DNA from 2 places in the Leuconostoc sp. BM2 genome. Region 1 is predicted to be linked to the other one. Evidence: predicted binding sites of a transcription regulator. Region 1 holds the regulator's gene; the other holds the start of a gene.
What was found. The regulator LexA, encoded in region 1, represses DNA repair genes until DNA is damaged. The targets are predictions, from matches to a motif close to CNAACANNTGTTNG.

Region 1 (20,412 bases):
GTGTATATTTGGTTGTTCTGGCCAAAACGGCAAACGTTGAAAATTTAGAGGCGACATTATCAGCAACCACTGAGATATATGATGATGAGGGTAAAAAAGCCGGTGAATTGTACTCACAAAAGGGAACTTATGTCAAGTACGATCAAATTTCGCAAAACATGCGTGATGCAGTGTTATCAATTGAGGATCGTAATTTTTATCACGAACATGGTTTTTCGGTTAAAGGTATTGCTCGTGCAGCACTGATGTACGTTCGTAACAAAGTGACTGGCTCTAATGCAATTTCTGGTGGTGGTTCAACTTTAACCCAACAGTTGGTTAAAAATGCTTATTTGACTCAGGAACAGACATTTACCCGTAAAGCCAAAGAAATATTTTTGTCAATGCAAGTTGAACAAGATTATTCTAAGAACAAAATTTTCACCATGTATTTAAACAATGCGTGGTTCGGTAACGGGGTATGGGGTGTCGAGGATGCCGCTCAGAAATATTTCGGTGTCCATGCTAGTCAATTGACGACAGCGCAGGCAGCCACATTAGCTGGCATGTTAACAAGTCCAGCTCAATTCAATCCAATTGATCATCCAAAAGCGTCAGATGCACGGCGAAACGTTGTATTGGCCACAATGGTAGAAAATAAAAAGTTAACAAAGGCTCAGGCAAGTGCCGCCCAGTCCACAACGACGGTTTTGCATGATACCTATAACGCTTCAGGTGAGTATAAATATCCATGGTTCTTTGATTCAGTTATTAGTGAGGCTATCAAGACATACGGCTTAACAGAGAGCGATGTGATGAATCGTGGTTACAAAATTTATACCACGCTCAATCAAGAAGACCAAACTAATTTACAAAATGATTTTGACAATGATGCTATGTTTAATTATGTGGACAATGCACAAGCTGCATCGATTGTCCTAAATGCAAAAAGTGGTGGTGTTCGAGCCATTGTTGGTGGCCGTGAAGAGACACATACTTTCCGTGGCTATAATCGTGCTAATCAAGCCCTCTTATCACCTGGTTCTACAATTAAACCTATTGTTGTTTATGCACCAGCTTTGCAACGTGGCTATTCGATTGATTCTGAATTGCCAAACAAAGTCATGTCATTTGGTGTAAATGGTAATTTTACCCCAAATAATGCTGGTAACGTCGAAACAGCTGATGTGCCAATGTATTCGGCACTTGAGCATTCTTATAATATTCCCGCAGTTTATTTATTAAATAAGATGGGCGTTTCGGTCGGATATAACAGTGCTATCAAATTTGGTTTGCCATTGACTTCAAGTGATAAAACATTGTCACTAGCATTAGGTGGTTTGTCAAGTGGTGTTTCACCGCAGCAAATGGCTCAGGCTTATACCGCGTTTGCTAACGATGGCGTCATGAGCCAGGCACATTATATTACAAAGATTGTTGATGCCACAGGTAAAGTCATTGTCAATACACCTAAGGCAAAGCAAACACGAGTAATTAGTAGCACGGTTGCTGATAATATGACTAGAATGATGTTGGGCACCTATACGAACGGTACAGGTGTTGGGTCGGCACCGAGTGGCTATACGATTGCCGGTAAAACAGGAACTACTGAAAATTCACTTGATCAAAATAATGCCAATTCGTCAAAAGATTCTTGGGCGATGGCTTATACCAAAGACATTGTTGAAGCAACTTGGATGGGACTAGAAGGAAAGAATGCCCAATCAAATTCTTTGCCACTTGGATTAACATCAACAATGGGACCATTAGTCAAAACATCTCTTGAACAGATATTACCTAATACGAGTCAGTCAACATTCACAGTAACTAATCCAAATGCCACTACAAGCAGTAGTAATAGTTCTTCATCTAGCGATATTTGGGGTACTATTCAGAAAGATTTCAATACTGGCGTGAAAAAGGCAGTTGATGGTGCTGGCAAACTATGGGATACTGTAACAGGACTCTTCGGACAGTAAATACAAATTTAAAAGGATAGAAAAAATGACTGTAAATATTTATGATAATGCCAATGAGATGGCTAAAGTACTAACTGAAACGCAACAATACATTGCTTGGCAAAATGCTTTCAGTGATGTACAAGAAGATGCAACATCTAAAGAATTGTTTGGTGAATTTCAACAGATTCAACATGCGGTTCAGCAAATGATGCAAACGCAGCAACAACCTGATCCGGCAAAAGAAAAAGAATGGGATGCTGTTGCAGCTAAGGTCCAAAATGATGACAAAATCAAGGCGCTAATGGCCGCTGAACAAGCACTTAACACACTTTTAACGGAAATTAATGATATTGTTACCAAGCCAGTTGCTGAGGCGTATGCTAAGCTAAATTAAGCAAAATATTATCACTGGCAGTGACCTGCTGGTGTATTTTGTATAGGGGACAACAAAATGATGAAGTTTATTAAAGAGTGGGTTTTTCCAATAGGGTTTGCTGTTTTATTTGTGGTGTTGATTCGAACGTTTTTGTTTACTGGTGTTAGCGTGAGTGGACCTTCGATGCAACCCAATTTGCAGGATAAAGAATTTGTTTTTTTGAATAAAATTGCATCCTATAAGCGTGGTGATGTGGTTGTGTTTGATGCCCGTCAAGAAGACCCAAGAATTGCAGATGGTGAGAAAGATTATGTTAAGCGTATTATTGGCGTACCTGGGGACACCGTAGCATATCGAAATGGCAATCTATATGTCAATGGCAAACAGGTAAACCAAGACTTCATCAGTGCAAGTGAACGCAAGGAAGGAACAGAAATGTCCTTTGGTACTACTTGGTCGCTTAAAACCTTATCGAGTGGGAATAATTGGCAAGCCAAAGACCGTAATCATACAGCCGTGCCTAAGGGAGAATACTTTGTGATGGGGGATCACCGCTCTGTATCTAATGATGGTCGTTACTTTGGTTTTGTGGACAAAAAGCATATTACTGGAAAAGTGGTTGTACCATTCTGGAATAGCAATAAAGTAGCCAAATCAAATGTTAATCAAGGCAATACAAATTTCTTTGTAAAGTAGTTTGCACTACGAGTAGAAAGATGATACTATAATAACAACAAATGAAACCTTTAACCAGGTCCAGAGAGGCCTGCAAGGATGATAGATACGATTGGTGAAGTGTAGACTTTTACCCAAATTTTCTAGAACCAAGCAGGTGACTAACTTGCTTGGTTTTTTGTATAAAGAGGGAAAATATGCGTAATTTTTTGAATATAAATACACTAAGTGAAAAAAATGTGTTTCAATTAGTTAAACGAGCGATTGCGTTGAAGTCTGGGGACACACCCAAACACTTGCCAATAACGGCTGTGAATTTATTTTTTGAAAATTCAACACGAACGTATAGTAGCTTTCAAATGGCTGAGAATCGTCTTAATTGGCAAAAAATCATTATTAATCCTCAGACAAGCTCAATGACTAAAGGTGAAAGTTTAATTGATACATTGAAAACTTTAAAGGCAATTGGTGTTGATGTTGCAGTCATCAGGCATTCTCAGAATGCTTGGTATAAAAATCTATTGACCGTCACTGGTCATGATTTGCCACAATTAGTTAATGCTGGTGACGGTAGCGGGCAGCACCCTTCCCAAAGCTTATTGGATTTAGTCACAATTTATGAGGAATTTAGTCGATTTAAAGGGTTGAAAATTCGAATTGTTGGCGATTTAGCCCACTCACGTGTTGCACGTTCAAATGCTGAAATTTTGAATAATTTAGGGGCAACATTAACTTTCAGTGGACCAGATAGTTGGCGCCCCGATGATTTTACGACATTTGGCACTTATACAGATATTGATGATAATTGGTCGAATCAAGATGTGGTGATGTTCTTACGTGTACAGCACGAAAGAATTACGCAGACAGAAAATCAATCATTTTCCAGTAGACAATATCACGAGCAGTTTGGGTTGACACAAGATAGATATGAACGATTAAAAAGCACGGCAATTATCATGCATCCAGCACCAGTTAATCGTGATGTAGAAATTGCTGATGAACTAGTAGAAGCACCACAATCTAGAATTTTTGAACAGATGACAAATGGTGTGTTTGCCAGAATGGCTATTTTAGAATATGTAACGGAGAATGATTAATGACAGTTATCAAAAATGCTAAAGTTTTGCTAAATGATGAACTAGTACAACGCGATGTCCAGTTTAAAGATGGCAAAATCGTTGCCATCTCAAAAGTTATCGATGAGACCAACGATCAGTATTTTGACGCGAAACAAGCGTTTTTATCCGCAGGATTAATTGATGTTCATGTCCATTTTCGGGAACCAGGGTTTGAGTATAAGGAAACCATTGCAACTGGTTCTAAGGCTGCTGCGCGTGGTGGCTTTACGACAGTCATTGCGATGCCTAATCTTAATCCAGTGCCAGATAATCCGAAACTATTGGCGGATCAAATTCAACGAAATACCGACAACGGTTTGATTCATATTGCGCAGTATGGCGCTATTTCTGCTAATTTGACGGCAACTAAAATTTCTGATATTAAAGGGATGGCTGAGGCGGGTGCAACCGCGTTTACTAATGATGGCAAAGGTGTTCAGACAGCTGACACCATGTTGCAAGCGATGCAAGCAGCATTATCAGTCAATAAACCGTTAGCAGCTCATCTTGAAGATGATAGTTTATTACACGGTGGCGTTATGAATGCTGGTGCAACGGCACAAAAATTAGAACTGCCAGGCATTACAGGATTGGCTGAAAGCACACAATTAGCGCGTGATTTGGTTCTGGCAAAAGCAACGGGTGTACATTATCATGTTGCCCATATCTCGACGAAAGAATCAGTGGCCTTGGTTCGTATGGCAAAATCAGCAGGAGTTAACGTGACAGCTGAAGTGTCGCCACACCATCTGTTGTTAGCAGATGACGATATTAAAAGTGACAATGCTTTGTTTAAAATGAATCCGCCACTGCGTTCTCAAGCAGATAGAGAGGCCCTAATCTCTGGATTACTGGATGGTACCATTGATATGGTTGCTACTGATCATGCGCCACACGGGAGCGAGGAAAAATCAAAATCATTCCGTGAATCACCTTTTGGAATTACTGGGATTGAAACAAGTTTTCAATTGCTCTACACACATCTTGTTAAAAGTGGTGTGATGACTTTAGCCACACTAATGAAACGCATGGTAGCTTCACCAGCAGAAGCTTTTCAACTGAAAGCACCAACTAATATTGCAGTTGGCGAAGCAGCGGACTTGGCCCTATTTGATTTAGAGCATGAAAGTGACATTACCGTTGATGACTTTGAATCGTTAGGTAAAAACTCGCCTTTTGTTGGTTGGCGAGTATTTGGTAAAACATTGGCAACTTGGGTTGATGGTGAAATAGTTTACGAGGATCAAACAAAATGAAAAAAAGATATTTGGTTTTAGAGAATGGTTCAATTTATGAAGGTGAAGCTTTTGGTGCGGATGTTGACGTGATGGCTGAGTTAGTGTTCAACACAGGTATGTCCGGTTATCAGGAATCAATTACTGACTTATCATACCGCGGCGAAATGATTGTTTTCACTTATCCTTTGATTGGTAACTATGGTGTTAATCGTGATGATTTCGAAAGCCTGCGTCCAGCCGCCTCAGCAATTGTTGTGCATGAAATTGCTCGGCGACCAAGTAATTGGCGTCAAATGATGAGTTTACCGGAATGGGCAGAAAAAAGTGGTATGCCAGGCATTAGCGGTGTTGACACCCGAGCTTTAACCAAAGAGTTACGTGATTTTGGTGTCATGAAGGCTGCGCTAGTAGATGAAGTCAATGAAGAAACATTAAGTGCTCTGAAAAATTTTCAATCGTCAAAAACCATGGTCGCTGATGCCACTACCAAAACGCAATACCAAAATCCAACTGATGGTGTATCAATTGCACTAATTGATTTTGGTTTAAAAAATTCAATTTTACGTTCTTTGGCTAAGCGTGGTGCCAATGTGATGGTTTTTCCAGCTGATGTAGCTGCTGAAACAGTTTTGGCAGCTAATCCGGATGGTATTTTGTTGTCAAATGGCCCCGGGGACCCGCAAGATGCTGCCTATGCTATTCCAACGATTCAAGCACTTGAAGAAAAGGTACCGCTGATGGGGATTTGCTTAGGGCATCAGCTATTTGCCCTTGCAAACGGTGCAGAGACCTATAAATTAAAATTTGGTCATCGTGGCTTTAACCACGCTGTCCGTCATCTATCAAAAGAACGTTTGGATTTCACTTCTCAAAATCACGGTTATGCGGTTGATCGTGATAGCCTAGCTAACACTGATTTAGTGGTGACTCATGAAGAAATCAACGACCACACGGTTGAGGGGTTGCGTTTGAAAAATCATCACGCTTTCTCGGTTCAGTTTCATCCCGATGCTGCACCAGGTCCACACGATGCAGAATACTTGTTTGACGATTTTCTAACAATGATTGCAGATGCAAAAAAGTAGACAACTCAAAATGCCTAAACGTAACGACATCAAAAAAGTGTTGGTAATTGGTTCAGGTCCCATTGTGATTGGGCAAGCAGCTGAATTTGACTATTCGGGTACACAAGCCGCTTTGAGTTTAAAAGAAGAGGGTTATGACGTTATTCTGGTTAATTCTAATCCAGCAACAATCATGACTGACTCAGAAATCGCCGATAAAGTTTATATTGAACCGCTGTCACTTGATTTTATCGAACGTATTTTGCGTAAAGAACGACCAGACGCAATTTTACCAACATTAGGCGGTCAAACTGGCCTAAATATGGCTAAAGATTTGTCTGAAGCGGGCATTTTAGATGACTTAAATATTGAACTATTGGGCACCAAACTTTCGGCTATTGAAGAAGCTGAAGATCGTGAAGAATTTAAGGATTTAATGGAACGTCTACATGAACCAATTCCGGAATCAACAATTGCCACGACGGTTGAAGAAGCTATGGCATTTGCTGACGAACATGGCTACCCTGTCATTGTACGTCCTGCGTACACTTTAGGTGGTACTGGTGGCGGAATTGCAGAAAATCATTCAGAGTTACTAGCGATTGCGGCCAATGGTTTGGAGTTATCCCCAGTTACACAGGTTTTGATTGAGCGCTCAATTGCTGGGTACAAGGAAATTGAATTTGAAGTGATGCGTGATGCAAATGACAATGCGTTGGTAGTGGCTTCAATGGAAAATTTTGATCCAGTCGGTATTCATACGGGCGATTCAATTGTGACGGCGCCAGTTCAAACTTTATCAGACCGTGAAGTTCAAATGATGCGTGACGCAGCTTTGAAAATTATTCGTGCTCTAAAAATTGAGGGTGGCGTTAATATTCAGATGGCGTTAGATCCGAAATCTTACAAATATTACATCATTGAAGTTAACCCACGTGTTTCAAGATCATCAGCTTTGGCTTCCAAAGCAACCGGTTATCCTATTGCTAAGATGGCTGCCAAAATTGCAGTTGGTTTGACACTAGATGAAATTATCAATCCGGTTACTGGTACAACGAAAGCAGAATTTGAACCAGCATTAGATTATGTCGTTGTGAAAATTCCGCGTTGGCCTTTTGATAAATTTAGTTCAGCTGATCGTCGACTTGGCACTCAAATGAAGGCGACAGGAGAAGTTATGGCTATTGGTCGTAACATGGAAGAAGCTTTGTTAAAGGCTGTTCGTTCTTTGGAAATTGGTGCTGTTGGATTTGATGATGTGACCTTTGATAATTTGTCAGATGAAGCGTTGATGCAAGCGCTTATGCCAGCGCGAGATGATCGTTTATTTATGATTGCTGAACTATTACGTCGTGGTATTTCACTCGAAGCTATCCATGATAAAACCTTGATTGATGAATTTTTCTTAGATAAAGTATTGCATATTATTGAAATTGAGCAAGAATTAGCAGAGCATGTCAATGATGTTGATTACTTGCATTATGCTAAAAAGAATGGTTTTGCTGATGCCACGATTGCAAAAATTTGGCACCAGGCAATGTCAGAAATACGACAACTTCGCCATTCAAATCACTTGTTACCTGTGTATAAAATGGTTGACACCGTAGCGGCTGAATTCGAATCGAAAACACCATATTACTATGCTACCTATGAAAAAGAGAATGAATCGGTTGTTTCTGATAAAAAAAGTGTGATTGTTTTAGGGTCAGGTCCCATTAGAATTGGTCAAGGTGTGGAATTTGATTACGCAACTGTACATGCGGTGAAAGCAATTCAGCGCGCAGGATATGAAGCGATTATTATGAATTCTAATCCTGAAACGGTTTCTACGGATTTTTCTGTGTCTGATAAATTGTATTTTGAACCTTTAACATTAGAAGATGTTTTGAATGTGATAGATTTAGAACAGCCTATTGGTGTCGTCGTGCAATTTGGTGGGCAAACTGCTATTAATTTGGCGCAACCGCTCACTGATAATGGTGTTCAGATTTTGGGAACAACGGTTGAAGATTTAAATCGTGCTGAAGATCGTGAAGCATTTGATCAAGTGATTAAACAACTCGCATTACCACAACCAGTGGGGAAAACAGCTACAACTGTTGCTGATGCTTTGAGTGCAGCTCAAGAAATTGGTTATCCAGTCCTCATCCGACCATCTTATGTTTTGGGTGGACGAGCAATGGAAATTGTGTCATCTGACGAAGAACTAAAAGATTATATGCAGCGTGCGGTCAAAGTTTCTAATGATCACCCAGTATTGATTGACTCATACCTCGTTGGTCAGGAAGCCGAAGTGGATGTCCTATCAGATGGTGAAACTGCTGTAATTCCTGGTATTATGGAGCATATTGAACGTGCCGGTGTACATTCTGGTGATTCAATGTCAGTATATCCGCCACAATATTTGTCACAAAAAGTGCAACATGAAATGGTTAACGCGGCCATTAACTTAGCTAAATCATTGAACACAGTTGGCTTAATGAATGTGCAATTTGTTATCCATGAAAATACAGCCTACGTGATTGAAGTTAACCCTCGTGCCTCGCGTACAGTGCCATTTATTTCAAAAGTGACCCATCTGCCATTGGCACAATTAGCTACTCGTGTGATGCTAGGTGAAAAATTGGCTGATATGGGATTTGAGACAGGTCTTGTGCCAGCCGATGACATGGTTCATGTCAAAGCACCCATCTTTTCATTTACTAAATTGCCAGATGTTGATTCATTGCTTGGACCTGAAATGAAGTCAACTGGGGAAGTCATGGGTTCAGATACAACTTTACCAAAAGCGTTGTATAAAGCCTTTGTTGCTTCAAATATTAAGGTACCGCAGTATGGTAACGTGCTTTTCACAGTCGCAGATGCTGACAAGGAAGAAGCGCTGACCCTAGCTCAACGATTTAACGATCTCGGATTTGCAATCTTTGCTACCGCCGGTACAGGTAGTTACCTCGCAGCTAATGCGTTACCAGTCGAAATCTTAGATAAAATTTCAGAATCTGATAACAATTCAGTTGTTGCATTGCGTGAACAAAAGTTGCAAATTGTCATCAATACCACCCAAGCTGATGAACGTGCAGAGAGTGATGGGCGATTAATTCGAAATGCAGCCATCGAAAATGCCGTGCCATTGTTTACGGCACTGGACACAGTTAAAGCGTTTTTGGAAGTCCTAGAGTCACGTAGCTTTACAGTTAAAGAAATGCAATAATAATAAAGAACTAATAAAAACAGCCTGAGAGCTGTTATTAGGAGAAAAAATGAACAATCGTTTAGCAGTCAATTTGCCTGGTTTAAGTCTTAAAAATCCTATTATGCCATCATCTGGTTCAGTGTATTATGGACTTGATGATGTCTACGAAGTCGAGCGTTTGGGCGCTTTAGTTACTAAAACAACCACTCTGGATGAACGAGCAGGCAATCCTCAACCTTGGATTATCAACACGCCCGCTGGTATTTTGAACTCAGTTGGTTTGGCAAATCCCGGTGTTAACAAAGTGATTAAAGAATTTTTACCAAAAATAGCGGAAAAATATAGCAATTTACCGGTGATGTTTTCAATTGCCGGTGAAACAGTGCAAGATTATGTTAGGTTAACAAAATATTTTGATGACATTGACACTGTATCTGCAATTGAAGCGAACTTATCTTGTCCAAACGTTGATCGTGGTGGTATAGAATTTGGTGTGAGTGCTGAATCTGCTGCTGAAGTGATTGCTGCCATGCGACAAGTTACTAAGAAACCAATTTATGCCAAAATGTCGCCTAATGTCACTGATATTAAGCCGATTGTGAAGGCAGTTGAACTAGCGGGTGCAGATGGTTTGGTCTTGATCAATACATTAGTCGGGATGAGTCTTGATTTGGATAAACGTGAGCCGAGTTTAGCGAGAGGAATTGGTGGCTTATCAGGTACAGCTATTCATCCGATTGCTGTACGATTTGTTTATGAAGCAGCGCAAACTGTTGATATTCCAATTATTGGGGTAGGTGGTGTTACGCAAGTTGAAGATGCTTTGGAACTTTTGATGGCAGGCGCATCAGCCGTTCAAGTGGGGTCTGCAATCGCAACCAATCCAACTGTTATGACAGATATCATTGCAGCATTACCAAAGGCACTTGATAAATATGGATTTACGGACGTGACAGAAGTAACGCGAACGTTCAAGAAAAGTTGACTACTAAGGGGAAAAAACATGATAAATCGACCAGTTTTTATTGCATTGGACTTTCCAGATGGTAAAACGGCACTGAATTTTTTAGAACCTTTTAAAAAATTAGACCAAAAGCCGGCGATCAAGGTTGGTATGGAATTATTTTATGCAGAAGGGCCGGATTTTGTCAGAGATTTACGCCAAAAAGGATTTGATATCTTTTTAGATTTAAAACTTTATGACATTCCCAACACTGTTGGCCATGCAGTTGCAAATATTGCAAAATTAGATGTTCAGTATTTAACGTTACATGCGGCTGGCGGGGCTAAAATGATGACTGCTGCAGTTGCTAATAAAGGTCACAACTTAAAAATACTAGCAGTGACGCAATTAACATCTTTTTCTGAAGCTGATGTTCAAGAAATTTCCCAATCGACAGTAACGTTGGCGGAAAGTGTGTTGCACTTAGCAAAAATGGCTGACAACGCAGGTGTGGATGGTACGATTAGTTCGCCTTTAGAAGCTGGTATGATACAAGCTAACACGCAATCAGATTTCTTAACTATCACCCCAGGAATTCGCTTAGCAGGTGATGATGCAAATGACCAAATGCGTGTCACAACCCCTGTCAAGGCAAAACAATTAGGTGCAACGGGACTTGTTGTTGGTCGTTCGATTACTAAAGCTAGTGATCCAGTTGCTGCATACCAACAAGTATTGAAAGAATGGAGTCTTTAAATGACAGATTATGCAAATGAAGTTGCCAATGATTTACTTGAAATTGGTGCGGTTAAATTTTCACCGGAGGCGCCGTTCACATGGGCGTCGGGTATTAAAAGTCCGATTTACACTGATAATCGCATGACAATTGGTTTTCCAAAGGTTCGAGAAAACACTTATTGTGGCTTAACAGAATTAATCAAAGCGTCATATCCTGATGTTGAAATTATTGGCGGTGTGGCCACTGCAGGCATTCCACACGCAGCTTGGGTGGCAGATCAATTAAAAAAACCAATGATTTATGTACGATCAAAACCAAAAGATCATGGTGCAGGTTGCCAAACAGAGGGGGCAAACGTTACAAATCACAAAGTAGTGCTGATTGATGATTTGATTTCAACGGGCGGCTCAGTATTGGCTGCAGCAAAAGCAGTTGAAAAAGAAGGTGGCAATGTTTTGGGCATTGTGTCCATTTTTTCATACGAACTGCTAGCTGGTGTAAAAAATTTTGAAAGTGCTAATCTAACCTTTAAATCGTTGACAACTTATTCACAATTAATGGCATTGGCTGTTAGTCGAGGGGATCTAGCTGCGGACCAGATTGAGACGCTAAACGAGTGGAAAAAGCAACCAGAAAAATGGCAAGCAAACTAAAAAAAAATCGACATTATGTCGATTTTTTTTTAGTATATTGCGTCTCGATAAAGACCAATAACCTTACCAAGAATGGCAACTTGTTTTAGAATAATTGGTGCCATTGCATCGTTTTCAGGTTGCAATCGATAGTGATCTGCTTCGCGGAAAAAGCGTTTTACAGTTGCTTCGTCGTTGTCATTCATTGCAACAACAACGTCGCCATTATCAGCATTTTCTTGACGACGGACAATGACTTTGTCACCATCTAGAATACCAATATTGATCATTGATTCGCCATGAACATTGAGCATAAACAAATCACCATCAAATTGCATTAGGTTGTCAGGAATCGGGAAAAATTCTGTTGCCTCTTCTTCAACGGCCAAAATTGGTGTTCCTGCTGTTACAACACCGAGAACAGGAATTTTACCAGGTGTAATTGAAACACCCAGCATTTCTAGACCAGCATCTGTGATTTCAATGGCACGTGCTCTTGGTTTTGAAGCATCTTTTAAGAGATATCCTTTTTTAACCAAACGCTCGATATGACCATGAATCGTAGAAGAGGAAGACAGACCAACCGCTTCGCCGATTTCTCTAACGGTGGGGGGAAAACCGTTAGTTGATTGGGCCTCATGTATAAATCTTAAGACTTGTATTTGTTTGCTTTCTTGAATAATTGCCATGATGGGGTTCCTACTTAATAATTAGTAACTCAATTATACCCAAAAAACACGAACAAATCAAACACGTGTTCGTTGATTTTAGAAAATGTCAAATAAGTCGCCGTGAAAATTTATAATTTCTTTAGAAACTATATGATTTTTAGTGGATTTCTGTGTAAAAAAAAGCTAAAAAGCAAACTTATTAACTTCACTTTTTAGATGGCATGCACTAACCGGCTGTGATATAATTGTTATCAGACATTCGATGAGGAGAAAAAACATGAGTACAGGACTTGTAATCTTGATTGCAGTTTTGGCCTTGGCGATTGGTTTGGCTGGTGGTTTCTTCTTGGCACGTAGTTCAATGAAAAACTATTTGGCTAAGAATCCACCAATTTCTGAAGAAATGATGAAGTCAATGATGATGTCAATGGGTCAAAAGCCATCACAAAAAAAGTTAAATCAAATGATGGCTCAAATGAAACAGCAAAGTGCAAATGCGCAAAAAAAATAAGCGCTAAGCTTATTTTTTTTGTATTCTTTTAGGATCAATATAGTGCCAATCAGGATTGATTTCATCATCTAGTTTATCAAAAGCTGCTTGCATGATGTCAGTATATTTGGCAATGTTTTCAGCATTCAATTTATCGGCGCGCTCAATGTAGATTGGCTCTCCAAAATTAATTGTGGTATTATGACGTTTAAAGAGCTGGCTAAACTTCACTGGGCCCTGGTATACCGCCGGTACAATTGGCTTTCCGGCCATACGCGCGATTAATAATGAGCCGGACTTCAAGTCGTCACTGTGACGAGAACCTGAAGGAAACATGATTAATGATCTTTTACCACTTTTGAGCTCACGTACAGGGTATTTGATGACACTTGGGCCAACGTTTTCGCGATCAACTGGGAAAGCGCCAGCAGACTTAATGAGCCAAGCAAGAGGCTTGAATTTAAAAAGTTCGATTTTCGCCATGAAAATAAAGTGTTTGGGGTACGCAGCCACCGCGTACCAAACAGGGTCCCACCATGTGCGGTGAGGACCAACTAGGACATAATTGTCCTCTTTAGGTAGTTTGTCGCGGTTCATATAGGTAATGCGGCCGTTGATAGTCCAAATAATAGCCACGGCAACACCACGAAGAAAGTCGTAAAATTTCATATTTATTCACCTCATAAACGAAATCAAATTTAATTTTACCGAGAAAAGGGAAGAAACGCAAATGACAGAGCCAAGTTTAACAGTCGGCGAACGGATTGATGGTTTACCATCTCAAAATATTAGAATTATTCAAAATCCAGATATGTTTTCCTATTCACTTGATGCTATTTTACTAGCACATTTTGCAGATGTTAAAGGTAAAGGCCGGGGACATGCTGTTGATTTGGGTGCTGGCACTGGGGCGGTGGGGTTATTTTATGCGCCAAAAGTGAGTGGCCGCGTCACATTAGTCGAAATCCAGCCTGAATTGGCAGCCATGGCGCAGCGAAGTATTGATTTGAATGGTATGTCTGATCGTGTAAGTGTACTACAAAAGGATATGAAAAATATTTTTGAGGACATCAAACCGGGATCTGTCGAAACTGTGCTCAGTAACCCACCTTATTTTCCTTTAAATGACACCACGAAAACCAATCATGATCATCACTATGAGTTAGCTCGCCACGAATTAACAATCGACTTGCCTAATTTAGCTCAAATTGCTAATAAATTACTGAAAAATAATGGTAAATTCTATATGGTTCATCGACCAGACCGTTTGGCAGATATTTTTGCAGCTTTTGCCAAACGAAAACTTATGATTAAGCGGGTTCAATTTGTCTATGGTAAGGCTGGTCGTGAGGCAAATATGGTTTTAATCGAAGCGATTAAATCAGGACGTCCAGGCGGTGTACGAATTTTGCCGCCGTTGATTGCATACGACGAGACTAATGATTACACACCCGAAATGAATAACATTTTGTATGGCAAGGCTTGGTAATAATGAAAGCATATTTTTTTTACGTTTTATATACTGCTGATGGCTATTTTTATGGTGGTTTTACAGATAATGTCATGCGTCGCTTAGCGACGCACGAAGCGGGAAAGGGTGCTAAATTTACACGTGTTAAGTCCCGCCATCCACTTCAATTGATTTATCAGGAATCATTTGAAACTAAAAGTGATGCATTAAAGGCAGAGGCAGCTTTTAAAAAGCTGACACGACCTCAAAAAGAAATGTTTTTATTGGCACACAAAGTAACTAAAGTATGGCAATAAAGTCCTTGCTAAACATATAAAAATACCGTATAATATATCTTGTTGTGGAAAACAACAAATACACACGACAAACGAGAACACGTAGGTGCAGTAATGTCAGCGTGAACCACGAATTTGTCGGCGGAAAAACCTAGGAGGCCATATCATGGCAGTTATTTCAATGAAAGAACTCCTCGAAGCAGGAGTACACTTCGGTCACCAAACACGTCGTTGGGACCCAAAGATGGACGAATATATCTTTACGGAACGTAATGGTATTCACATCATCGATTTGCAAAAGACAGTTAAGTTGGTTGATGAAGCCTATAACTTCATCCGTAATGCTTCAACTGACGGTGCAAATGTTTTGTTTGTTGGTACAAAGAAGCAGGCTTCTGATGCTATTGCTGAAGAAGCAACACGTGCCGGTCAATATTACATCAACCACCGTTGGTTGGGTGGTACTTTGACTAACTGGAACACGATTAAGACACGTATCCAACGTTTGAAGGATTTGCAAGCAATGGCCGAAGATGGTACATTTGAGCAATTGCCTAAAAAAGAAGTTGTTTTGTTAAACAAGCAACGCGAAAAGTTGGAAAAGTTCTTGGGTGGTATTCAGGACATGCCTGGATTGCCAGATGTTTTGTTTGTCGTTGATCCTAAGAAAGAAGAAATTGCCGTTAAGGAAGCTAACATGTTGAACATTCCTGTTGTGGCAATGATTGACACAAACGCTAATCCAGATGTTGTTGATGTTAAAATTCCAGCCAATGATGATGCTATTCGTGCCGTTCGCTTGATTACTGCCAAGATGGCTGATGCCGTTATCGAAGGTCGTCAAGGTCAAGATTCAGCACCAGAAGACGCATTTGTTGAAGGTGACGAAAATACAGAATCAATCGAAGAAATTGCTAACATTGTTGAAGAAGGCAATAACTAATTATATGATTTAAAAATACCGTTCCTTGCGAACCTGTTTGGGACGCGGAATGGTATTTTAGTATGTTATAATTAAAATACATTAAATTATTTTAGAGGAGCACTATAATGGCAATTACTGCTGCACAAGTAAAGGAACTACGTGATAAGACATCTGTTGGTATGATGGATGCTAAGAAAGCATTGGTCGAAGCTGATGGCGACCTAGACAAGGCAATTGACTTATTGCGTGAAAAGGGCATGGCTAAAGCCGCTAAAAAGGGCGATCGTGTTGCCGCAGAAGGTATGACAGCTGTTGCTGTTAAGGACAATCGTGCTGCAATTATTGAATTAAATTCAGAAACAGATTTCGTTGCTGGTAACGCAGAATTTAACGAATTGTTGCGTGCTGTTGCTAATACAATTGTTGAATTCGCACCAGCTGATGTTGAAGATGCTTTGGCACTTGAAGTTGAAGCTGGTCAAACATTGAACGACAAAATTGTGGGTACAACACAAATCACAGGTGAAAAGATTACTTTACGTCGTTTCACAGTTGTTGAAAAAGCTGACTCAGAAAACTTTGGTTCATATTCACACTTGGCCGGTTCAATCTCTGCATTAGTTGTTGTTGATGGTGCTTCTGAAGCAGCTGCTAAAGATATTGCAATGCACGTTGCCGCTATTGCACCACAATATGTTTCAGATGATCAAGTACCAGCAGAAGTTGTTGCCAAGGAAAAAGAAGTACAATTGGCTTCAGAAGATTTGGCAGGTAAGCCAGACAACATCAAAGAAAAGATGGTTGATGGTCGTATCAAAAAGTTCTTGGCAGAAATCTCATTGTTGGATCAACCATTCGTTAAAAATGGTGATCAAACAGTCGCTCAATTTATTGCTTCACAAAATGGTTCTGTGAAGTCATTTGTTCGCTACCAAGTCGGTGATGGGCTTGAGAAAAAAGTGACAGATTTGGCTGAAGAAGTTGCTAAGCAACTAGGTTAATTGATTTTTCAGTGTGGGATGATTGTTATCTAGTATTGATTAATCTCCATCATTATTTATATGAAAAGCGCGTTATTGTTGATAACGCACTTTTTTTTCGGAATTTTTGCCTGATTTTTGATATAATTGTATAAGCAAATAAAAGAGGTTAGACATGACTGATATTAAGTACAAACGTGTTTTGATTAAGTTGTCAGGTGAGGCTTTGGCTGGTGAAAAGGGACAAGGTATTGACCTTGCCGTTGTGTCAGCTATTGCCGAAGAACTGAAAGAAGTTCACGATTTGGGAACTCAGATTGCAATTGTTGTTGGTGGTGGCAACTTGTGGCGCGGAGAACCAGCTTCTAAAGTTGGTATGGAACGCTCACGTGCTGATTACACGGGTATGTTGGGAACTACGATGAACGCCCTAGTATTGCAAGATGCCTTAGAACGTTCTGGCGTTCAAACACGCGTTCAGACAGCAATTACTATGCAACAAATCGCAGAACCATATATCCGTGGACGTGCCATACGTCATTTAGAAAAGGGACGTATTGTTATTTTCGCCGCCGGTACTGGATCACCATACTTCTCTACCGACACTACAGCAGCATTGCGTGCTAACGAAATCAATGCTGATGCTATTTTGATGGGTAAAAATGGCGTTGATGGTATCTATGATTCAGATCCTAATAAAAACGCTGATGCTGTTAAATTTACAGAATTGACTCACTTGGAAATTTTGCAAAAAGGGTTGAAGGTAATGGATTCAACGGCAAGTTCTCTTTCAATGGATAATAATATGCCATTGGTCGTGTTCAATCTTAATACACCTGGTAATCTCAAGCGTGTTGTGCTTGGTGAACCTATTGGAACCACAGTAACAGGAGAAAAATAATGACTTTTGATTTAACAAACGCTAAAGAGCGGATGCAAGGGGCACAGGAAGCTTTACAACGTGAATTGGCAAATATCCGTACAGGTCGAGCTAATCCAAATATTTTGAATCGTATTGAAGTTGAGTATTATGGTGCCATGACACCCCTAAATCAAGTGGCGTCAATTTCGGTGCCAGAAGCGCGCATTTTGCTGATTACACCTTTCGATAAAAGTGCTTTGGAAGCAATTGTTCATGCAATTAATGTGTCAGATCTTGGGTTGAATCCTGCTTCCGATGGTAACATTGTGCGTTTGGCGATTCCGCAAATGACAGAAGAACGTCGTAAAGAATTAGCTAAAGAAGTTAAAGCTGAAGCAGAAAAAGCCAAGGTTTCAGTCCGCAATGTTCGTCGTGACATCATGGATGACATTAAAAAGGATAAAGAAATGCCTGAGGACGACGCTCGCAAGGCAGAAGATCAAACGCAAAAGCTAACTGACGAAAATATTAAAGCAATTGATGGCATTGCAGCTGAAAAAGAAAAAGAATTATTAACAATTTAATTCTTATGTCATACTGAAATAACTTTTAAACTTGGTATTTTACCAAGTTTTTTTGTTTGGAGGGAAAATGTTTAGGCGCTATTTTAAATTTTGGCGAGAGGCGCTTGATTTTCATAGTGGTGCCTATCGATTAGATTTTTTTTGGATTCATGTCGTTAATGATTTAATATTAGTGATTATTGGTTTCGTCACACTGACAGTCAGCAACTCGTTTTGGTTGGTACTGAAAGTTGATGCAGCCGTTCTTATTGTGTTGTTTATTCCAAGTCTTTCGTTGTTCATTAGACGTTTACGTGATACTGGGTTTTCAATTAATCAGGTTATGTTTGTCCTGCTAAGTCCATCGTTACTTTGGATTGCCATTGAGATTTCAATTGAATTGCGTAGCGCAATATTAGTTTTACTTGTCCTATTGATCTATTTTGGATGGCTCGTATTTCTGGTTTCTAGGCGTTCGGCTTATTGGACACCATTGTTATCAAGAATAGAAAAAATATATTATGGCATTGGGTTTGCTATTATGGTTAGTTTGTCCATTGGCTTGCAATTGCCTGCTGGCTCTGTGTTTAGGCAGGATGTTAAAAAAGCACTGGTGCATGCTGTGTTTAAACAACAGAAAGTCGAAAAAAATACAGTGCGAACCACAGAATCTGACACTAGTAATAGTGCGGAATTATCTTCATCGACGGAGCGCATACCGTCATCGTCGTCATCAGTCTCATCTAAAATCCCTGATAAATCCATAGTCGATGTGCCAGATGATTCTGCCACTAAAGCCTATCGGCAATTGCCAGTTGATGTCATAGGGGATTCGGATTTTGGGCATTTTCAGGTCAAGGGTAACTGGCAACAAGACGCGTCATCATTACAATGGCTGCAACAAACGCAACAAGTTATGATTTTAACCAGTACTCAGGGCCAAGGATGGGGTGTTGATTTTTCAAGTTTTTCATTTCAAAAGGTCGTAGGACAATCACAGTTAACATTGTCTAATTTTCCGACTATCAATGTTTTGCGTATTGATGGGACCTATGAGTCACCTAATAGTGCTAAGGTGAAGAATATGGCATACCTTGAGTGGCATATGTCTGATGGACATATTCGAGTCATATATGTAATTGCGCCAAGTCAGGCATTGCTTAATCTGATTGTTGCAACAATTGGTGAAACATATCAATCACAATAATTTTTAGAAATTCACTTGACGAATACTCTAGCGACGTGTCATAATAACAGTATCAAGTTTGAATCGTGAGGAAACCAAGTGGCGTTGGTGGAGCGACAATAACTATCGAGTGTCGAGTTATAACTCGGAAATCAGGTGGAACCGCGCGTTATAGCGTCCTGATGTCAATTAATTTTGGCATTAGGACGCTTTTTGTGTCCTGAGCAGAAAGGGGTTTGCAAGGGGAACTAATTTAGTTGGTTCATCAAAAATAAAAGAAAAATATCAATTTTATTCGTATAATGTGATGGACACCATCTCATATTTCAAACTACAAAGGATTAAGACATGACAGATACAAAGTTATCATTACAAGATATTATTTTGACATTGCAACAATATTGGGCAAAACAGGGTGCAAATTTAATGCAGGCCTATGATAATGAGGTGGGTGCAGGAACACAGTCACCTTACACTTTTTTGCGTGCAAATGGCCCAGAACCCTGGCATGCTGCTTATGTACAACCATCACGCCGTCCCGCTGATGGACGTTATGGTGACAATCCAAATCGTCTTTTTCAACATCATCAATTTCAGGTTGTGATGAAACCTTCGCCTGCAAACATCCAAGAACTTTATTTGGGATCACTGGAGGCACTTGGCATTAAACCATTGGAACACGACATTCGTTTTGTTGAGGATAACTGGGAAAACCCTTCAATGGGTGCTGCTGGTATTGGTTGGGAAGTTTGGTTAGACGGCATGGAAGTGACCCAATTTACCTATTTCCAGCAAGTTGGTGGTATTGAAGTTGACTCTGTCACTGCTGAAGTCACATATGGACTGGAACGCTTAGCATCATACATTCAAGATGTGCCGACGGTATATGATTTAGAATGGGGCAATGGCGTGTTATATGGGGATATTTTTAAAGAACCTGAATACGAACACTCAAAGTACGCTTTTGAGGAATCTGATCAAGCTATGCTACTCAAGCATTTTGATGAATTTGAAGCGGAAGCCACACGTTTACTTGCGTTAGGACTTGTTCACCCAGCCTATGATTATATC
Region 2 (4,462 bases), on a different contig from region 1:
TTACCAATTTGCGCTGACCCATCAGATACTTGGCTAAGACCAGCACCTGAACCACCACCTTGAACTGTTACTGTAACATCTGGGTTTTTATCTTGGAATGAGGAAGCAACTTGTTCTGCCAATGGCTGCAAAGCAGTTGATCCCAAAGATAGCACTTTACCACTAACCTTCGTCGATGACGTTGATGATGATTTACTGTCACTTGACTTGTTATTAGCAGAGGTATACAACGCAATCCCTGCCGCAATGACAACGATTCCTCCGATAATACCTGCAACTTTTTTGTTCATGATGTACTTCTCCCTTTGGATTATGTAATGAAACAAGGTCGTAGTAGAGGCTCTTGGGGGCCGCTCCTTGTTTACAAGTTATATAATACGGTGTTATTGTTATGAATCGCGACCCATTTTCGTCGTGTTTCTGTAAATAATTGTAAAGAAAGGTTTACACAAAAAAACGGCCTTAGGCCGTCAGCTAATCATTGTATAGCCAAATCCGCGAACCGTTTTCAATATTTCTGGTGATTTGGGATTTGTTTCTAATTTTTCGCGTAAATTACTAATGTGCATATCAACCATGCGACTTTCACCGGTATACTCATAACCCCAAACTGCAGTCAAAATAGTTTCTCGATCAATCACACGGCCCAATCGTTGGGCGAAATACAATAATAAATCATATTCACGTGGCGTCAATGCAACACTCTGACCAGCCTTAGTAACAATCTTTTTACCATCGTTGATATTCAAATCTTGAATCGTAATCACTGTTTCTTCTGACTGAACTATGGGTGTTTGTGAGCGACGTAAAACCGCTTTTAATCTGGCAATCACTTCTCTCGGGCTAAAAGGCTTGGTAATATAATCATCTGCTCCAAGCTCCAAACCAAAGACACGGTCAAATTCGTCTCCTTTAGCTGTCACTAAAATTACCGGTGTTGTGATTTTATCCTGACGAATTTGTTTTAAAACCGTCATGCCATCAATGTTCGGTAACATCAAATCTAGTAAAATTGCATCAAATTGTTCTGATTTTGCTAATTGATAAGCTGAGTTACCATCTCCTGCTGTTGTAACTTCGTACCCGTTTTGTTCCAAATTATATTGTAACAGCGTTGAAATTGCTACTTCATCATCGACAACCAATATTTTAGTCATGTTAATCTCCAAGGAATCTATTATCTGCATTGTAACAAAAAAAAGAAAAACGCCCTAGCGTTTTTCCGAAATGTTTACATAACTTATACAATTGGTTCATCTGTTAGATCATCATCAATGCCCAAATCCAAGTCTGCAGTTTGACTAACCGCACCATCCTTTTCTTCAGGCACATCTGAGGTTGTAGTAACATTGTCGCCATCATTATTAATACCGTATGCTTGCCGAACCTTAACATAAAGTTCTTGTCTCAAATCAGCATGATCAGGATCATCAAGGTAATCCTTAGCTTTTTCTCGACCTTGACCAATTCGTTCGCCCTCATATGCATACCAAGCACCAGCTTTATCAACAATATCCTGATCAACTGCTAAGTCTAAAATTTCACCAGTCTGTGAAATTCCCTTACCATACATAATATCTACTTCTGCTACCTTAAACGGCGGCGCAACCTTATTTTTTACAACCTTAACTTTCGTTAAATTACCGGTCACATCAGTACCATCTTTAATTTGTGTCGAGCGACGAACCTCTAGACGAACCGTTGAATAAAACTTGAGTGCGCGACCACCAGGTGTCGTTTCAGGGTTACCAAACATTACCCCGACCTTTTCTCTAATTTGGTTAATAAATATAGCAATGGTCCCTGTACGATTTAGCGTACCAGCAAGTTTTCTTAATGCCTGACTCATTAAACGTGCCTGAAGACCGACGTGTGCGTCACCCATTTCACCTTCAATTTCGGCTCTAGGGACCAGCGCAGCAACAGAATCAATCACAATCATATCAACCGCACCAGATTGAACTAATGCATCAGCAATTTCTAGACCTTGTTCACCCGTGTCAGGCTGAGAAAGCAATAGCTCATCTTTTTTAACGCCTAAAGCCTCTGCATACTTAACATCCAAGGCATTTTCAGCGTCAATATACGCTGCTGTGCCTCCCTGCTTTTGCACCTCAGCAACAGCATGTAGCGCAATCGTCGTTTTTCCAGAAGATTCCGGTCCATAAACCTCAATAATACGACCCTTAGGATATCCACCAACTCCCAACGCGATATCTAACTTAACAGATCCGGAAGGAATTGTTTCCACTTGCGTCAGCGCATTGTCTCCTAAAGTCATCACTGAGCCCTTACCAAAATTTTTTTCAATTTTTTTTAGCGCTTCATTTAATGCAGCCTGACGGCCATCCTTTTTAGCTTTGTCATCTTTTTTTGTCGTCTTTTTTGTTATCATGCGGCAAACTCCTTTTATCTTACTTGATTAGTGTAACTGTTTCTAGAATCAAAAGCAAGTCTTTTTCGAACATTTGTTCGTTATCTTTTGTTCATACTTTGTTATACGAAAAAAGCGCTTCAAGCGCTTTGAAAACGTACTATAAACCATCTGAGAAAACAACTCTATTTTGCCAAAAGTAGTCTAATCCAGAATATATCGTGAATATTACCGCTACCCACAATAAGATGTCTCCAATTGGAAAGCCAATTGTGGCAAACGGTGCATTGTGAATATACAAAAAGAAAATAGCAAACATTTGAGAAAATGTTTTTATTTTGCCGGGCATTTGCGCTGCCAACACTTGACCATTATTTTCAACAATTAGTGTCCTTAAACCAGTAATAGCCAGTTCGCGAATCACAATAACTGCTGTCATCCATGCCGGTACAACGCCAAAGCTGGTTAGAAAAATCAATGCTGTCATTACCAACAGTTTGTCCGCCAACGGATCTGCAAACTTGCCAAAATTGGTTACTAAGTGCTGACTGCGTGCAATTTTGCCATCTAGAAAATCCGTGATTGCAGCACTTGCAAATACAATTGCTGCAATTAACCATGTGGTGGGCACTGTAGTACCCGCCAATTTCACATTTCCCCAATCCAACGGCAATGTTAATAACAAGATAAAAATTGGAATTAAAATAATACGAAAAACTGTTAATTTATTAGGTAAATTCATGAAAAATCCTTCTATTTATTTAGATTAAATAAAACATTCCAAAAGGCAGTAGTAGCACCATCCACTGGCACAGTTTCACCGTCCACAGTTAAAGTTGCGTTGCTAACATTAGTAAATTGTACATTGAAAGAAGTTGTACCAGATGGAATCTCTACTGTTTTATCATTACCAGCCGAAACTGTCTCATTTAATAATATATTGCTATTGCCATCACTAACCTTAACAGTTGTCCCGGTACTCTGTGCCTTAATCACAACAGTATGCTTTTTTGTGCTCTCGTTAGATAAATTAAAAATGGTTGTTTGTAGACTTGTATTTGTTTCGGGAGAGCCTAAATCCAACTTTTTCTTGCTGGAAGAGGAAGCAGAGGACGAAGAACTTGATTTTTTTGACGATGTAGCATTTGACGAAGATTTCGGTACAGCCGAAGACGAAACTGAAACATTCCCACTATCACTGTTTTGTGATGTACCAGTACCAACATGAGTCAAAACAAACCAAATCACTGCCAATGCAATCACAATCAACAAACCAATCCAGATTGTCGGCATAAAATTGGACAGTCTTGACTTGGCCGTCATTGTATGATCAATACCAGCGCGCATAATACCATCATCATCTTGGTGCGCGCGACTCAAATCACTACTACGTGAAATCGACACTGGTGGTTTTTCTCCCAAAACCTCATCTGGGTGTAAACCAACTGCTAAAGCATATTGACGAATAAAAGCACGCACATAAAAATCACCCGGTAGAACGCTGAGATTATTTTCCTCAATCGCAACCAAATAACGACGTTGAATCTTGGTGATATTCTGAATATCATCCAATGATAAATTTTTAGATTGGCGAGCAGCTTTTAATTGTTCACCAATTTGATTTGTTAATGTTTCACTCATAAATGTCCTAAAACCTATTTTTGCAACACAAACCGTTGCAGTACAGCATCCTGAAAAATTATATCGGCTGTTACAAGAATGTCATCAAATGTTAAATCTTGTAACAACTCTATCTTATCAAAAAGATTAGCCCCAGACAAGGCATCATCTCCTCGAAGTGCAATGTTTTCAAGTGAATTTAGACGTTGTATACCTTCACCAATGGTTGCTCGTTTAAGTTGTTCAAAATTATGGGCTTGATTCTTCAACGCGCTGCGATATTGATTAATTTGCGTTTGAATTGCCTTTTCTAACGCCTGATAAGCTGTCGTTTCCGCGAAGATACTAATAAATTGATATTCACGTATTAAATCAAAAGATGTGTCAAATTCTGAATCAATAATACCTTTATTATACAACTTTTGATACCAATCCGTCTGCTCACCAAAGAGTAAATCCAACATTAGA

Region 2: recA (recombinase RecA) is a predicted target of LexA. The motif match lies at 2,462-2,475, and genes of this name have one in related genera.

The regions. Positions count from the first base shown of each region.
Region 1 covers NZ_MOWQ01000002.1:16,392-36,803, reverse strand. The annotation lists gene BMG01_RS01270 (PBP1A family penicillin-binding protein) at 1-1,958, shown strand, start outside; gene BMG01_RS01265 (YlbF family regulator) at 1,984-2,334, shown strand; gene lepB (signal peptidase I) at 2,392-3,012, shown strand; gene BMG01_RS01255 (aspartate carbamoyltransferase catalytic subunit) at 3,189-4,088, shown strand; gene BMG01_RS01250 (dihydroorotase) at 4,088-5,365, shown strand; gene BMG01_RS01245 (carbamoyl phosphate synthase small subunit) at 5,362-6,432, shown strand; gene carB (carbamoyl-phosphate synthase large subunit) at 6,443-9,622, shown strand; gene BMG01_RS01235 (dihydroorotate dehydrogenase) at 9,672-10,589, shown strand; gene pyrF (orotidine-5'-phosphate decarboxylase) at 10,608-11,303, shown strand; gene pyrE (orotate phosphoribosyltransferase) at 11,304-11,939, shown strand; gene lexA (transcriptional repressor LexA) at 11,969-12,607, opposite strand; gene BMG01_RS01215 (YneF family protein) at 12,867-13,100, shown strand; gene BMG01_RS01210 (1-acyl-sn-glycerol-3-phosphate acyltransferase) at 13,110-13,748, opposite strand; gene BMG01_RS01205 (tRNA1(Val) (adenine(37)-N6)-methyltransferase) at 13,810-14,568, shown strand; gene BMG01_RS01200 (GIY-YIG nuclease family protein) at 14,571-14,846, shown strand; gene rpsB (30S ribosomal protein S2) at 14,992-15,768, shown strand; gene tsf (translation elongation factor Ts) at 15,876-16,751, shown strand; gene pyrH (UMP kinase) at 16,906-17,631, shown strand; gene frr (ribosome recycling factor) at 17,631-18,176, shown strand; gene BMG01_RS01175 (DUF805 domain-containing protein) at 18,244-19,362, shown strand; gene glyQ (glycine--tRNA ligase subunit alpha) at 19,690-20,412, shown strand, end outside.
Region 2 covers NZ_MOWQ01000001.1:98,206-102,667, forward strand. The annotation lists gene BMG01_RS00565 (phosphate ABC transporter substrate-binding protein) at 1-290, opposite strand, end outside; gene BMG01_RS00570 (response regulator transcription factor) at 471-1,157, opposite strand; gene recA (recombinase RecA) at 1,241-2,395, opposite strand; gene pgsA (CDP-diacylglycerol--glycerol-3-phosphate 3-phosphatidyltransferase) at 2,535-3,116, opposite strand; gene BMG01_RS00585 (RodZ family helix-turn-helix domain-containing protein) at 3,128-4,015, opposite strand; gene yfmH (EF-P 5-aminopentanol modification-associated protein YfmH) at 4,030-4,462, opposite strand, start outside.